DNA from 2 places in the Actinomadura sp. genome. Region 1 is predicted to be linked to the other one. Evidence: predicted binding sites of a transcription regulator. Region 1 holds the regulator's gene; the other holds the start of a gene.
The links. Region 1 encodes HspR, which represses chaperone genes until heat shock. Its sites were predicted from a motif close to ANTTGAGTCNNNNNGACTCAANT; they were not measured.
Positions count from the first base shown of each region.

Region 2: a site for HspR is predicted at 1,172-1,194, ahead of lon (endopeptidase La). Genes of this name have one in related genera too.

Region 1 is NZ_JBIQHY010000011.1:14,652-22,391, forward strand. It holds gene ACIWVC_RS06560 (NAD-dependent epimerase/dehydratase family protein) at 1-87, opposite strand, end outside; gene ACIWVC_RS06565 (DUF305 domain-containing protein) at 251-850, opposite strand; gene ACIWVC_RS06570 (lytic polysaccharide monooxygenase) at 835-1,623, opposite strand; gene ACIWVC_RS06575 (hypothetical protein) at 2,120-2,572, shown strand; gene clpB (ATP-dependent chaperone ClpB) at 2,592-5,189, opposite strand; gene ACIWVC_RS06585 (heat shock protein transcriptional repressor HspR) at 5,232-5,678, opposite strand; gene dnaJ (molecular chaperone DnaJ) at 5,682-6,839, opposite strand; gene grpE (nucleotide exchange factor GrpE) at 6,929-7,594, opposite strand; gene dnaK (molecular chaperone DnaK) at 7,588-7,740, opposite strand, start outside.
Region 2 is NZ_JBIQHY010000010.1:9,570-17,309, reverse strand. It holds gene ACIWVC_RS06075 (helix-turn-helix transcriptional regulator) at 1-273, opposite strand, end outside; gene ACIWVC_RS06070 (SDR family oxidoreductase) at 377-1,087, shown strand; gene lon (endopeptidase La) at 1,229-3,625, shown strand; gene ACIWVC_RS06060 (VanZ family protein) at 3,750-4,223, shown strand; gene ACIWVC_RS06055 (nitroreductase family deazaflavin-dependent oxidoreductase) at 4,220-5,731, opposite strand; gene ACIWVC_RS06050 (Gfo/Idh/MocA family oxidoreductase) at 5,899-6,903, shown strand; gene iolC (5-dehydro-2-deoxygluconokinase) at 6,900-7,740, shown strand, end outside.

The DNA of each region.
Region 1 (7,740 bases):
GACGGTCACATCCCAGCCGCGCGCAAGGGCGTCCTCGGTGATGGCCCGTCCCACGAACTCCGTCCCGCCCAGCATCAGCATCCTCATGGGCAGAACTATGCAGTCTGTACGTACTGTACGGAACGCCTGCACGCTCACGGCGTAACCGGTCCGCCCCGGCACCGCCTCCGCGACATCGAGGAGAACCTGGAGGTGTGACGCCGGCGGCCCGTCCACCGGCCGGTGCGGCCGGTGGACGGGCCGCCGCCCGTCAGCTGTTGAGCAGGCGCAGCATCTGCCGGATCTCCGCCGTCCGGGACTCGACGACCCGGCCGGCGAACGCCTTGGCGTCGGAGCTGGCGCCCTTGCTCTGCTCCGTCCGCGCCATCTCGACCGCGCTGCCCTGGTGCCCGATGAACAGGTTGAGGAAGGCGGGCTCGAAGCCGGCGCCCTTCGCCTTCCGCAGCGCGCCGATCTCCTTGGCGCCGGTGGCGGGCGCGGCGCCGTGGTGCAGGTGCGCGTTCTCCGCCGCCTCCGACGTGGTCGGCTTCGACCACTTGGCGAGCCAGGACTTCATGAGCTTCAGCTCTTCGGTCTGGGTCGCGTCGACGGCGGACGCCAGCGTCCGCACCTGCTCGCGCTCGGCGCGGTCGGCGGCCAGCCGCACCATCTCCAGCCCCTGCTCGTGATGCGCGACCATCATCTGCAGGAAGATCACGTCCTGGTCGTTGTACCCGGAGGACGGGGCCTTGGACGCGGCGCTCGCCGCCTTCGTCTCCGCCGGGTCGCCGTCGCAGGCGGTCAGCGGAAGGGCGGCGGCGAGCACGACCAGCAGGATCGCGCGGCGCCGGGCGCTCACAGCGGCAGCCACAGGGCCAGCGTGAACTGCGACGGCTCCCAGCCGGGGAGCGCCGTGTGCCCCTGCCGGCAGCGGAACCGGGCGCCGTTGAAGGTCACCACGTTGCCCGTCTTGTACGTCTCGCCCGCCTTCCACGTTCCGCCGGACGCGGGCTCCCCGGTCGGCGCCGGCGGGCGGCTGCTGCTCGCCGGCGCCGGGGTGGTGGGCTGCGTCGTCGGGGCGGGGGCCCGGGTCGGCTCGCCGGTGGGCGCGGGCTGCGAACCGCCGCCGCCCCCGCCGCCGATGTTCAGGTCGATGCAGCTGTAGAACGCGTTCGGCGTGTCCCCGATGTTCCACACCGCGAGGACGGTGTGCCGGCCCTTGAACTTGCTGAGGTCGATGTTGTGGGTCACGACCGCGTCCGGCTGCTGGTTCCCGCCGTCGACCGTGGCGACCTTCGTGCCGTCCACGAAGTACTCCCAGTTGGACGTCCGGTGCCGGGCGGTGAACACCCACCGGAACGGGACGCTGGTGCCGACCGACGTGGCCGGCCAGTCGCGGCTCTCGTCGGAGAGCACCGAGAACTGGCTGAGGCCGCCGTCGCAGCTCTTCAGCCCCTTCGGGCCCTCGACGCTCTGCGGTTCGAACTGGATGGGGCCGCAGTCGGGGACGGCCCCCGTCGCGCAGAGCGCCTGCCGGCTCGGGGGTGCGGAGACGTAGCCGTGCGCCGACGCGGGTGCGGCGACGAGCACCGGCGCCGCGACGGCCGCCACGGCGGCGAGGGGGTAGGCGACGGACCTGCGCATGAAGAACACTCCCAACGGTCGTTCCGCGGCCACCGGATTTCGGTGCGCCGCAATGCCGTGGGACGCTACTGGCAGTATCCATAAAGAAACTTTAATAATTCTCGAAGAGACCGTGAAAGCATCCCGGGCCGCCCGCCGCAGGCCGACAAGCTGGGAAAACAAGCGGACCGGCGCACCGGGTGCGCCGGCCGGACCCCGGTCACACGGGCCGGTGAAGCACCGAAGGCAATCATCGGCGGCGGCATAGTTCCGGGCCTCTGCCGTGTCTGAGGAGGTGACGCCACCGAGGAGGTCCTGTGAACCGAGAGGCCCGCGAAATCTTCAGCGCGTTCGTCGCAGCGCGGTCGACCGCCCTCATCCGGACGGAGTGCGATTGAGCATGGTCGTGGATCACGGGCTGCGAGGACGGGGCGCCGCCGCCCATCCGGCGACTCGGGCGCCGTACCCCCGGTGCGGTCTTTCGGAGAGGGCCGCGGGCCCGGTCGACGGGAGTGTGATGATCCGGCGCAGACTGGCCGACCGCGCCGTCCGCTGGTACGCCGGGCTGCTGGCCGGGCGCGCGCTGACGGCCGCCACCTACGGCGACGATGACGCCGGCCGCGACCTGACCGCACGCGCGGTCCGCCGCGGACCCGTCGCGGTCGAACAGCTCGTCACGGTCTGGACCGAGGCCGTCCTGGCCGACCAGCCGCCCGCCGCGCCCGCCCGCGAGGGGGTCCGGGAGGTGCCCAACACCTGCGGCTTCGCCATCGCTGCCGACGCCGGCCAGAGGCCGCCGACCGCCCGATGGGTCGGGTACCTGCTGGCCGCCGCCGCGAACCACGACCATGCCATGCGCAGGGCCCTCATCGAGGCCGTCCCGGCCGAGGATCTGCACGACCACCTGGCCGAGCTCCTGCGCACGGCATCCGACGCGGTCGTCGCTCGCGACGACGGGTTCTGGCCGTGAACCCGGAGCGCCGGCCTCGTCACTTGGTGAGGGTCAGGCCCCGGGACGGCTGGACGGTCAGCTTGTCGGCGGCCTCGTCCAGGTCGACGACCACCTCGTCGCCGTCGCGGACCTCGCCGGACAGCAGCTCGCGGGCGAGCTGGTCGCCGATCGCCGTCTGCACCAGCCGGCGCAGCGGCCGGGCGCCGTAGAGGGGGTCGTAGCCGGTGAGGGCCAGCCACTCGCGGGCCGCGGGCGTCACCTGGAGGGTGAGCTGCCGCTCGGCGAGGCGCTCGGCCAGCTTCTCGACCTGGAGGTCCACGATGCGGGTCAGCTCGTCCGTGGAGAGCGCGTCGAACAGGATCACGTCGTCGAGGCGGTTCAGGAACTCCGGCTTGAAGGAGTTCCGGACGGCGTTCCACACCGCCTCGCGCTTGGCCCCGTTCTCCAGCGTCGGATCCACGAGGAACTGCGACCCGATGTTGGAGGTGAGGATCAGGATCGTGTTGCGGAAGTCGACCGTGCGGCCCTGCCCGTCCGTCAGCCGGCCGTCGTCCAGCACCTGCAGCAGGATGTCGAAGACCTCGGGGTGGGCCTTCTCCACCTCGTCCAGCAGGACCGCCGAGTACGGGCGGCGCCGGACGGCCTCGGTGAGCTGACCGCCCTCCTCGTAGCCGACGTACCCGGGCGGCGCGCCGACCAGCCGGGCGACGGAGTGCTTCTCGGAGTACTCGCTCATGTCGATGCGGGTCATCGCCCGCTCGTCGTCGAACAGGAACTCCGCGAGCGCCTTCGCCAGCTCGGTCTTGCCGACGCCGGTCGGGCCGAGGAACAGGAAGGAGCCGGTCGGGCGGTCCGGGTCGGAGATGCCCGCGCGGGCGCGGCGCACCGCGTCCGACACCGCGCGGACTGCGGTCTCCTGCCCGACGAGGCGCTTGCCCAGCTCGTCCTCCATGCGGAGCAGCTTCGCCGTCTCCCCTTCCAGCAGCCGGCCGGCGGGGATGCCCGTCCAGGACGCGACCACGTCGGCGACGTCGTCCGGGCCGACCTCCTCCTTGACCATCGCGTCGCGGTGCTCGGCCGCCTCCGACGCCTCCTCCAGCTGCTTCTCCAGCGCCGGGATCTCGCCGTAGGTGAGCCGCGCGGACGTCTCCAGGTCGCCGTCGCGCTGGGCGCGCTCCGCCTCGCCGCGCAGCTGGTCGATCGTCTCCTTGATCTCGCCGACGCGGTTCAGGCTGGCCTTCTCCTTGTCCCAGCGGGCGACGAGCGCGGTCAGCTGCTCCTGCTTGTCGGCGAGGTCCTTGCGGAGCCGGTCGAGCCGCTGCCGGGACGCCTCGTCGGTCTCCTTGGCGAGGTTCAGCTCCTCCATCTTCAGCCGGTCCACCTGGCGCTGCAGCTCGTCGATCTCCACCGGGCGGGAGTCGATCTCCATGCGCAGCCGGGACGCGGCCTCGTCCACGAGGTCGATCGCCTTGTCCGGCAGGTACCGGGAGGTGATGTAGCGGTCCGACAGCGTCGCCGCCGCGACCAGCGCCGAGTCGTTGATCTGCACCTTGTGGTGCGCCTCGTAGCGGCCCTTCAGCCCGCGCAGGATCGCGATCGAGTCCTCCACGGTCGGCTCGCCGACGAAGATCTGCTGGAAGCGGCGCTCCAGCGCCGGGTCCTTCTCGATGCGCTCGCGGTACTCGTCCAGCGTCGTCGCGCCGATCATGCGCAGCTCGCCGCGCGCCAGCATCGGCTTCAGCATGTTGCCGGCGTCCATCGCGCCCTCGGCGGCGCCCGCCCCGACGACGGTGTGCAGCTCGTCGATGAACGTGACGATCTGCCCCTCGGACTCCTTGATCTCGTTCAGCACGGCCTTCAGCCGCTCCTCGAACTCGCCGCGGTACTTCGCGCCCGCGACCATCGCGCCGAGGTCGAGCGCGACGAGCCTCTTGCCGCGCAGCGACTCGGGCACGTCGCCCGCGACGATGCGCTGCGCGAGGCCCTCCACCACCGCGGTCTTGCCGACGCCCGGCTCGCCGATCAGCACCGGGTTGTTCTTCGTCCGGCGCGACAGCACCTGCACGACCCGGCGGATCTCCGCGTCGCGGCCGATGACGGGGTCGAGCCGCCCGTCGCGGGCCGCCGCGGTCAGGTCGACGCCGTACTTCTCCAGCGACTGGTAGGTGCCCTCGGGGTTCTCGCTGGTGACGCGGGCGTGGCCGCGCACCTTCTCGAACGCGTCGAGCAGCGCCTGCGGCGTCGCGCCGAACTCCTTCAGCAGGCCCGCCGCCGGGCCGCCGTCCGCGGCCAGGCCGACCAGCAGGTGCTCGGTCGAGACGTACTCGTCCTCCAGCTGCTGCGCCCGGTTCGCGGCCGTGGTGATCGACCGCTGGAGCTGCGCGGACAGCCGCGGGGACGACACCGTCGACCCCTGCGCCCGCGGCTTCGCGGCGAGCTGCTCCTCGGCGCGCCGCCGGATCGCCTGCCAGTCGGCGCCGATCGCCTCCAGCAGCGGCACCGCCGTCCCGTCGGGCAGCGCGATCAGCGCCGCCAGCAGGTGCTGCGGCTCGACCTCGGGGTGCCCCTCGGCCGCCGCCCTGCGCACCGCGACCGACAGCGCCTCCTGGCTCTTCTGCGTCAGCTTGTAGTCCATGTCCCGTCCCCGTGGAAAGTGCTCTGCGTCGCCCAGACTCGCTTAGTCGGAGCGCCGTTCGTGCCAGACGACGACGCCGGTGCGGCGGATCGGCACCAGGTCGGCGCCGGGGGCGCCGGCGGGTCCGCCGTGCCGCCGCTGCTGCGCCAGCCGCGCCGCGACCGCACGGGTCGACTCGAGTTCGTTGGCGAGCTCCTCCAGCGCGGCGTGCGCCTTCGCGAGCTCCTCGCGGAGCCGCACGTTGTCGCGCTGCAGCTCCAGAATGTGCTTGATGCCGGAGAGGTTGATGCCCTCCTCCTGGGAGAGCCGCTGGATCTCCCGCAGCATCACGATGTCGCGCATCGAGTAGCGGCGCCCCCGGCCCGCCGTCCGGCCCGGGGACACCAGGCCCATCCGGTCGTACGTCCGCAGCGTCTGCGGATGCAGCCCGGACAGCTGCGCCGCCACCGAGATCACGTAGACCGGAGTGTCATCGCCGAACGGGTCCATGCCTCACTCCTGCCTGGCCTGCTGGATGATGCCTGCGCGCAGCTCCTCGCCTTCGCCCGCCGCGCGGAGCTTCGCGAGGGCCTCGCGGGTCTGGTCGTCCAGCTTCTGCGGGACCTGGACGTCGACGGTGACCAGCAGGTCGCCGCGCGTCCCGTCCCGCCGCGGCGCGCCGCGGCCCTTCACCCGGAACCTGCGGCCGTTGGGCGTGCCCTCCGGCAGCCTCAGCGTGACCGGCTGCCCCTGGAACGTCGGCACCCGGATCTCGGCGCCGAGCGCCGCCTCGGGGAACGTCACCGGGACCGTCAGGGTGAGGTTGTCGCCGCTGCGCCCGAACACCGCGTGCGGACGCACCTTGATGTTCACGTACAGGTCGCCGGCCGGGCCGCCGTTCTCGCCGGGCGCGCCCTTGCCCTTCAGCCTGATCTTCTGCCCGTCCGCGACGCCCGCCGGGATGCGGGCCTGGATCGTCCGGGTGCCGGTCGCGCGGCCGCTGCCGTGGCAGACCGGGCACGGGTCGTCGACGACGAGGCCCCGGCCGCGGCACTCCCGGCACGGCTCCTGGAAGCCGAAGCTGCCGAGGTTGCGGGTCTCGTGCCCGGTGCCCTCGCAGTTCGGGCACACCCGCGGGACCGTGCCGGCCTTCGCGCCCGTCCCCCGGCACGCGTTGCACGCCGCCTCGCTGGTCAGCTTGATCGGGACGGTCACCCCGTTCATGGCGCGGCCGAACGACAGCGTCACCTCGGTCTCGACGTCCGCGCCGCGCCGGGCGCGCCGCGCCGTCCCCGTGGTGCGGGCGCCGCGCCCGAACAGGCCCCCGAACAGGTCGCCGAGGCGCTCCCCGGCGCCGCCCGGCTGCGTGCCGCCCTGGCCGAACAGGTCGCCGAGGTCGAACCCGAACCCGCCGCCCTGCTGGCCGCGGAACCCGCCCGGCATCGACCGGACGGCGTCGTACTCCTTGCGGCGCTTCTCGTCGGACAGCACGTCGTACGCCTCGGAGACCTCCTTGAAGCGCTCCTCGGCCTCCGAGTCCCCCTTGTTGGCGTCCGGGTGGTACTTGCGCGCCAGCTTCCGGTAGGACTTCTTGATCTCCTCCTGTGAGGCCGTCTTCGCGACACCGAGGACCTTGTAGTAGTCCTTCTCCAGGTAGTCCTTGGTGCTCACGGCGCCCCGCCTTCTGCTATCGCCACTTACTGCTTGCCTTCATCCCCCGTAGTGGGCCCGCCCCCTGGAAGGGGACGGGCCCGCGGGGCTCACTCGCCCGATTCCGCGTCCGGGCCGTCCGGCTCGTCGGCGGGCTCGTCCGAGCCCGCCTCCGGGTCGGGGTCGGCCACCGCGACGCGCGCCGCCCGCAGGATGCGCTCGCCGATCCGGTAGCCGGGCTGGAGGACGTCCACGACGCTCGTCTCGGTCACGTCCGCCGAGAGCGAGTGCATGAGCGCCTCGTGCACGGTCGGGTCGAAGGGCTCGCCCTTCTCCCCGTACCGCACCAGGCCGAGCTTGCCGGTGATCGCCTCCAGGCTCTCCGCGACGGACTTGAACCCGCCGGTGAGCTCGTCGTGATCACGGGCGCGGCCGATGTCGTCCAGGACCGGGAGCAGCTCGGACAGCACCTGCCCGAGGGCCTGCTCGCGGACCGCGACCCGGTCGCGCTCGACCCGCTTGCGGTAGTTGTCGTATTCGGCCTTCAGCCGCTGCAGGTCGGCGAGCCGCTCCGCCAGCTGCCTGCGCAGCTCGGCGACCTCCTCGCCGCCCTGCTCGGCCTTGCCGTCGCCGTCGCCCCCGTCGGCCGGGGCCTCCGGGGCAGGCGAACCCCCCGCCTGCACCCGGACCTCCCCCGTTTCGGGATCGATGCGCCGCTTGTCGCGGATCACCGGGCCCTCCTTCTCCTCACCCTCATTGGGAGAGGACGTCACGATGCATCACCCTTCGGCTTGTCGTCGTCGACGATCTCCGCGTCGACGACCTCGTCGTCCTGCGGACCCTGCGCGTCGGCGGTGGGACCGTGGTCCTCGGCGCCCGCCTGGGCGCCGTCCGGGCTCTGCGCGTACATGGCCGCGCCCAT
Region 2 (7,740 bases), on a different contig from region 1:
GGCGACCCTGTCCGCGAGGCCGAGCAGGTGGGCGTGCTCGTCGTCGCTGAGGCGCAGCGCGCGGGCCAGCGCGTCCAGCACCGAGTCGCTGGGCGAGGTCTCGCGTCCCTGCTCGATCCGGGTGTAGTAGTCGACGCTCACCCCGGCGAGCGCGGCCAGTTCCTCGCGGCGCAGCCCGGGGTTGCGCCGGGGGCGCGGCCCGATGGGCAGCCCGACGTCGGCGGGGCCGATCCGCCCCCGCCGGACCCGCAGGAACTCGGCCATCGCGTTCATGCCTCCGAGTCTGCCACCGGAGGCCGCCGTCCTGGGTGGCCGTGTCGCACCCAGGTATCGCGCGGCCTTCCGGACCCCCGGAGCGGCGGCGCAGACTCGGCGCATGACCGACGCAATGATCATCGGAGGCGGTTCCGGCATGGGCCTGGCCCTCGCCCGGACGCTGCTCGCCGAAGGCAGGGAAGTGACCATCGTGGGCCGGTCCGAGGACCGCCTCGCCGCCGCCGCAGCGGAACTGGGGCAAGAGGACGGGAAGCTCGGCGCGATGCGCGCCGACATCGGCCGCGAGGAGGACGTGGCCGAGTTGTTCGCCCGCGTGGGGAAGGTGGAGCACGTGGCCGTCACGGCCGCGGACGCGACCGGCGTGTACGGCCCCACCGCCGACGTCCCCACGCAGACCGCCCGATCCTTCGTGGACGCCAAGCTCCTGGGCGCCTGGCTGGTCGCCAAGCACGGAGCCGGCCGCGTGACCGGGTCGATCACCTACACCTCGGGCATCAACGCCTACCGTCCGAACGGCTCGAACACGATCGTGGCCGCCGCCAACGGAGCGCTCGCTTCCCTGGCGTACGGCCTGGCGGTCGAACTGGCCCCCGTCCGGGTGAACGTCATCTCGCCCGGCTGGGTCGACACCCCCATCTGGGAGCAGCTCGCCATGGACAAGCGGGCGGCCTTCACCGACCTGGCCGCCCGCCTCCCCGCCCGCCGCATCGGCACCCCCCAGGACATCGCCCAGGCGTTCACATCGGTGATGGCCAACACCTTCATGACCGGCGCCGTCCTGCACGTGGACGGCGGCCACCGCCTCACCTGACCGCCCGCCCCCGGCTCCCGGCCGCCCGCGCGGGGTGATCGCTCAGAGCGAACGTTGCTGCGGAAACAAATTCGTGCTCCGTTTTCTTGAGTGTGTATGACTCAACTTGAGGTTGGGTCGTCGACGGACTTGGAGCTGAGCATGAGCGAAACCCTGACGCTGCCGGTGCTGCCCCTGGAGGACGGGGTCGTTCTGCCCGGCATGGTGGTTCCCCTCGACCTGTCCGAGAACGCGGAGGTCAGGGCGGCCATCGAGGCCGCGCGGGCGGCGGCCCAGTCCCGGGGACCGGGCATCCGGTCGGCGAGCAAGCCGCGGGTGCTGCTGGTGCCCCGGCTGAACGGGCGGTACGCCGCGGTCGGCACGCTCGGCGTGATCGAGCAGGAGGGGCGGCTGCCGACCGGCGAGCCGGGGGCGGTCGTCCGCGGCGTGTCGCGCGTGCGGATCGGGACCGGGACCACCGGGCCCGGCGCGGCCCTGTGGGTCGAGGGCACCGTGGTCGAGGCGCCGCCGGCGTCCGGGCGGGCCCAGGAGCTGGCCAAGGAGTACAAGGGCCTGGTCAGCGCGATCCTGCAGAAGCGGGGCGCCTGGCAGGTCGTGGACGTCGTGCAGAAGATCGACGACCCGTCCACGCTGGCGGACAACGCCGGGTACGCGCCGTACCTGACCGACGAGCAGAAGATCGAGGTCCTGGAGACCCTCGACGTGGCCGAGCGGCTGGAGCTGCTCATCGGCTGGACGCGCGACCACCTCGCCGAGCTGGACGTGGCGGAGACGATCCGCAAGGACGTCCAGGAGGGCATGGAGAAGACGCAGCGGGAGTTCCTGCTGCGGCAGCAGCAGGAGGCCATCCGCAAGGAGCTGGCCGAGCTGAACGGCGACCCCGCCGACGAGGAGGACGACTACCGGGCCCGGATCGAGGCCGCGAACCTCCCCGAGAAGGTGCGCGAGGCCGCGCTGAAGGAGGTCGACAAGCTGGAGCGGTCGTCCGACGCCTCGCCGGAGGGCGGCTGGATCCGCACGTGGCTCGACACGGTGCTCGACATCCCGTGGAACGAGCGCACGGAGGACGCCTACGACATCGCCGGCGCCCGGGAGATCCTGGACGCCGACCACGCCGGGCTGGACGACGTCAAGGAGCGCATCGTCGAGTACCTCGCCGTGCGCAAGCGGCGCGAGGAGCGCGGCCTCGGCGTCATCGGCGGGCGCCGCAGCGGCGCCGTCCTGGCCCTGACCGGGCCTCCCGGGGTCGGCAAGACCTCGCTCGGCGAGTCGGTCGCGCGGGCCATGGGACGCAAGTTCGTCCGTGTCGCGCTGGGCGGCGTCAGGGACGAGGCCGAGATCCGCGGCCACCGCCGCACCTACGTCGGCGCGCTGCCCGGACGCATCGTCCGCGCCATCCGCGAGGCCGGCTCGATGAACCCGGTCGTCCTGCTGGACGAGGTCGACAAGGTCGGCGCCGACTACCGGGGCGACCCGACGGCGGCGCTGCTGGAGGTCCTCGACCCCGAGCAGAACCACACCTTCCGGGACCACTACCTGGAGGTCGAGCTCGACCTGAGCGATGTGCTGTTCCTCGCCACGGCGAACGTGGTCGAGGCCATCCCCGGCCCGCTGCTGGACCGGATGGAGCTGGTCGAGCTCGACGGCTACACCGAGCACGAGAAGGTCACCATCGCCCGCGACCACCTGCTGCCGCGCCAGCTCGACAAGGCCGGGCTGGAGGCGTCCGAGGTGACGTTCGGCGACGACGCGCTGCGGCTGCTGGCGGCCGAGTACACCCGGGAGGCCGGCGTCCGGTCCCTGGACCGCTCGATCGCGCGCGTGCTGCGGAAGATCGCCGCGAACGTGGCGCTGGAGAAGGCGACCCTGCCGGTCCACGTCGGCGCGGCCGACCTCAAGGACTACCTGGGCCGCCCCAGGTTCACCCCGGAGGTCGAGCTGAGCCGGAACGAGCGCCGCACCGGCGTGCCGGGGGTGGCGACGGGCCTCGCGGTCACCGGCGCGGGCGGCGACGTCCTCTACATCGAGGCGTCGCTGGCCGACAAGGAGACCGGCGACACCGGCGTGACGCTCACCGGGCAGCTCGGCGACGTCATGAAGGAGTCGGCCCGGATCGCGCTGTCCTACCTGCGCTCGCGCGGCGCGGAGCTGGAGCTGCCGGTCGGCGACCTGAAGGACCGCGGCGTGCACGTCCACGTGCCCGCCGGCGCGATCCCGAAGGACGGCCCGAGCGCCGGCATCACGATGACGACGGCCCTGGCGTCGCTGCTGTCGGGGCGGCCGGTCCGCGCGGACGTGGCGATGACCGGCGAGGTGTCGCTGACCGGGCGGGTCCTGCCGATCGGCGGCCTGAAGCAGAAGCTGCTGGCCGCGTCCCGGCTCGGCATCACGACCGCGATCGTGCCGAAGCGCAACGAGCCCGACCTCGAGGACGTCCCGGCGGAGGTGCTGGAGAACATGACGGTCTTCACCGTCAGCGACGTCCGCGAGGTGCTGGACCTGGCCCTGGAGCCGGCCACCACCGCGGTGGCGGCCTGACGGAGCCGGACGCCCGCGCCGATCCGGCGCGTGCGTTCGCATGCCCGGATTCGGTCCTGCCCGTAATCCCGGGCCGCGCATAGTCCGGGACCGGGCGGGGACCTGCCGCCGGGTGTTGGTGGAAATGTGGCAGCCCGCGGCGCCGGGCGAACGGGTCCCGTGGTACATCGTCGCCCTGCGCGTGCTCGTCGTCCTGGTGGCGCTGGGCCTGCTCGGCGTCTTCTTCTACTTCGCGTTCAGGCTCACCCTGACGCCCGTGCACGACAACGGCCAGGCGGGCGGCAACACCGATCCGGGCCGCTCGCTGCGCTTCTACCTGGACCGCCCCACCAAGGAGGCCGCCCTCCAGATAGGCGGCAACCTCCTGCTCCTCGCCCCCCTCGGCGTGCTCCTCCCGGTCGTCTGGACGACCCTGCGCGGCCCCATACGCCTGGCCCTCCTCACCGGGATGCTCTCCCTGGCCATCGAGACCGTGCAGGGCTTCCTGGTGATGGGCCGGGCCTTCGACATAGACGACGTCATCCTCAACGTCGCCGGCGTGGTGATCGCCTACGTCTTCGTTGGCCGCCGCCTCTCAAAATCCCTCCGCGGCTCCTAGCGCGGGGTCAGGTGGAAGACTCTCAGTTCGCGGTGGGCTCGTTCCACGTAGCTGTCGTAGACGGGCCAGACGGCTGTTAGGCGGGGCCAGATCTCCTTGCGTTCCGCGTCGTCCAGGAGGTGGGCGGTCACCGGGGTGGTGCGGCCCTGGAAGCTGACCTCGGCCTCGGGGGTCTTGATGAGGTTGCCGGTCCAGGCCGGGTGCTTCTCGCGGCCGAAGTTGGAGCCGACGACGTACCAGCCGCCGACCGGGTCGGGCAGGCAGGCGAGCGGGGTCCGGCGGGGGAGGCCGGTCACGGCGCCGGTCGTGGTCAGCACGAGGCTCGGGACGAGGAGCTGGCCGAGCAGGAGCCTGCCGCCGGTCATCCTGTGCAGCATCCGGTCGATCGGCGGGACGACCCTGGGTCCCACCTTGGCGAACCACGCGGCGCCCGAGACCCGGTGGAACACGGGCCCGAGGGTGCGCTGGACCAGGGTCGGCGCCGACGCGCCCTCGGGGGCGAGCCGCCCGGCCCGGCGCGGGTTCAGGTGGCCGTTGGCGGCCAGCCAGCGCAGCGCGTCGGCGACGGTCTCCTCGACGGGGCGGAGGGTGAGGTCGAGCGCCTCCAGGATGGGGCGGTCGTCGGTCGGGACGAGCGTGACCATGAACTCGGCGGCGTCGCGGGTGAGCGGGTAGTCGAAACGGCGGACGCGCTTGGCCGCGTCCAAGGCGGAGCCCAGCCCGAGCATCACGCGGGACGGGACGCGGACGCGGCGGCACCGCACGCCGGTGAGGCGGTCGCACAGGTCGGCGTACTGCGGCCAGGTCAGGTAGTGGCCGCCGAGAACCCAGCGGCTCGGTCCCTGGCGGGCCTCCACGGAACGTGCCAGCGCCTCGCCGAGGTCGCGGACGTCGATGACCGAGACCCCGCCGCCCGGCAGCGGCCACACCTTGCCGAGCGCGGCGGCGAGGCCCTCCATCAGCGCGTCGAGCGCCGGCTGGTCCGGCCCGCACACGCCGCCCGGATACACGATCGTGACCGGCGCGCCGTCCGCCTGGAGGCCGCGCACGTAGCGCTCGGCCGCGAGCTTCGACCTGCCGTAGGCGGTGCGCGGGCTCGCCAGGGCGTCGTTCGCCGTGATGACCGTGCCGGACGGCGGCACGAACACCGCGACCGTCGACACGTGGACCACCGGGGACAGGCCCTGCGCGACGGCGCCGCCGACCACGTTGCGCGTGCCCCGGACGTTCACCTCGACCAGGTCGCGGTCGCCTCCGGTCACGTCGATCGCGGCGGCGGCGTGGATCGCGGCGTCGCAGCCGGCGAGCGCCGCCGAGACCGCGTCCGCGTCCAGCATGTCGCCGGTGACGAGTTCGACGTCCGCGGCGGCCGCTCCGACCGAGGCCAGGACCCCGGCGGCCCTGCCGGGGTCGCGGACGAGGGCGCGCGGCCGGTGCCCGGCGGCCAGGAGGGCGCGGACGGTGTGGGACCCGACGAACCCCGAGGCGCCGCTGACGAAGATCCGCATGGGGCAAAACTAGCGCTTGGTATTGGCGGTGCGACAGCCCGGGCCCCGGGTGGCCGCGGCATTTTCGGACGCCTCGATTACCCGCGGCCGGACGGTTCGTCATTGACGCTCTCTGGAACGGTCCATCACACTCGTGACTCACCTGTCCGGCGACCGGGAGGAGATCGATGAGGATCGGACTGGCCGGCGCGGGGCGCATCGGTGCGCGCCACGCCGCCGCCCTCTGCGCACTGCCCGAGGTGGACGCCCTGGTCATCGCCGACGCGGACGCCGCCCGCGCGCGCGATCTCGCGGCCCGCCTCCCGTCCCCGGCGCGGGCGGCCGGCGCGGTCGCCGAACTGTTCGCCTGCGGCCTCGACGGGCTGGTCGTCGCCGCGGCCACCGACGCGCACGCGGCCCTGGTGGAGCGGGCCGTCGCCGCGCGGATCCCCGTCTTCTGCGAGAAGCCGCTCGCCTCGGATATTGATGGAACGTTCCAAGTCGTGGCGGCGGCGGCCGCGGCCGGCGTCCCGGTGCAGGTCGGCTTCCAGCGCAGGTTCGACGCGGGGAACGCGGCGGCGCGCGAAGCCCTCGCGTCCGGGCGGCTCGGCTGGCTGCACACGATCCGGTCCTGCAGCTTCGACCCGTCGCCGCCGCCCGCCGAGTACGTCCCGACGTCCGGCGGGCTCTTCCGTGACTGCGTCATCCACGACCTGGACCTCATCCGGTTCGTCACCGGGCGCGAGATCGTCCGCGTGATGGCCTCCGGCGCCAACCGGGGCGAGGACTTCTTCCGCGAGTGCGGCGACATCGACACCGGGTCCGCGCTGCTCGTCCTGGACGACGGGACGCTCGGCGTCGTCTCCGCCACCCGCTACAACGCCGCCGGCTACGACGCGCGGCTGGAGCTGTTCGGCTCCAAGGACAGCGTCGTCACCGGCATGGACGACCGGACGCCCGCGACCCCGCTGCCCGAGCGGGACGCCGAGCCGAAGCACGCCTACAGCGGTTTCATGGAGCGCTTCTCCGACGCCTACGACGCCGAGATCCGGGCGTTCGTGGACGTGGCGGCGGGCCGCCGCGCCAACCCCTGCCCGCCGGAGGACGCCCTGGAGGCGTTCTACCTCGCCGAGGCGTGCGAGCTGTCCATGCGCGAGGGCCGGGTCGTCGGCGCCGAGGAAGTGCGGCGATGAGCTTCGACCTCATCACGATGGGGCGGGTGAGCGTCGACGTCTACCCGGACCAGGTCGGCGTCCCGCTGGAGGACGTCGAGTCGTTCGGCAAGTACCTCGGCGGCAGCCCCACCAACGTCGCCGTGGCGGCGGCCAGGTACGGCCGCCGGGCCGCCGTCGTCACCCGCACCGGCGACGACCCCTTCGGGCGGTTCGTCCGCAAGGCGCTCCGGGGGTACGGCGTGGACGACCGGTACGTCACGGCCGTCCCCGGCCTGCCGACACCGCTGGCCTTCTGCGAGATCTTCCCGCCGGACGAGTTCCCGCTGTACTTCTACCGCTATCCCAAGGCCCCCGACCTGGAGATCCGTCCGGACGAGCTGGACCTGGAGGCGATCCGTGAGGCCCGCATCGTGTGGGCCACCGTCACGGGCCTGTCCCAGGAGCCCAGCCGCGCCGCGACCCTGGCGGCGATGACCGAGCACCCCGGGCAGACCGTCATCGACCTCGATTACAGGCCGATGCTCTGGGACGACCCAGGGGAGGCGCCGCACTGGGCCGGGCTCGCCTTGGCGCAGGCCGAGGTCGCCGTGGGCAACCTCGACGAATGCGAGGTCGCGGTAGGGGAGAGGGAGCCGCTGGCCGCCGCCCGCGCGATCCTCGAACGAGGCCCCGAACTCGCCATCGTGAAGATGGGCCCGGACGGCGTCCTCGCCGCGACCGCCGGCGAGACCGTGCGGGTGCCCCCCGTCGAGGTCGACGTCGTCAACGGGCTCGGTGCGGGCGACGCGTTCGGCGGCGCGATCTGCCACGGCCTCCTCGCCGGATGGGACCTGCCGCGCCTGATCGGGTTCGCGG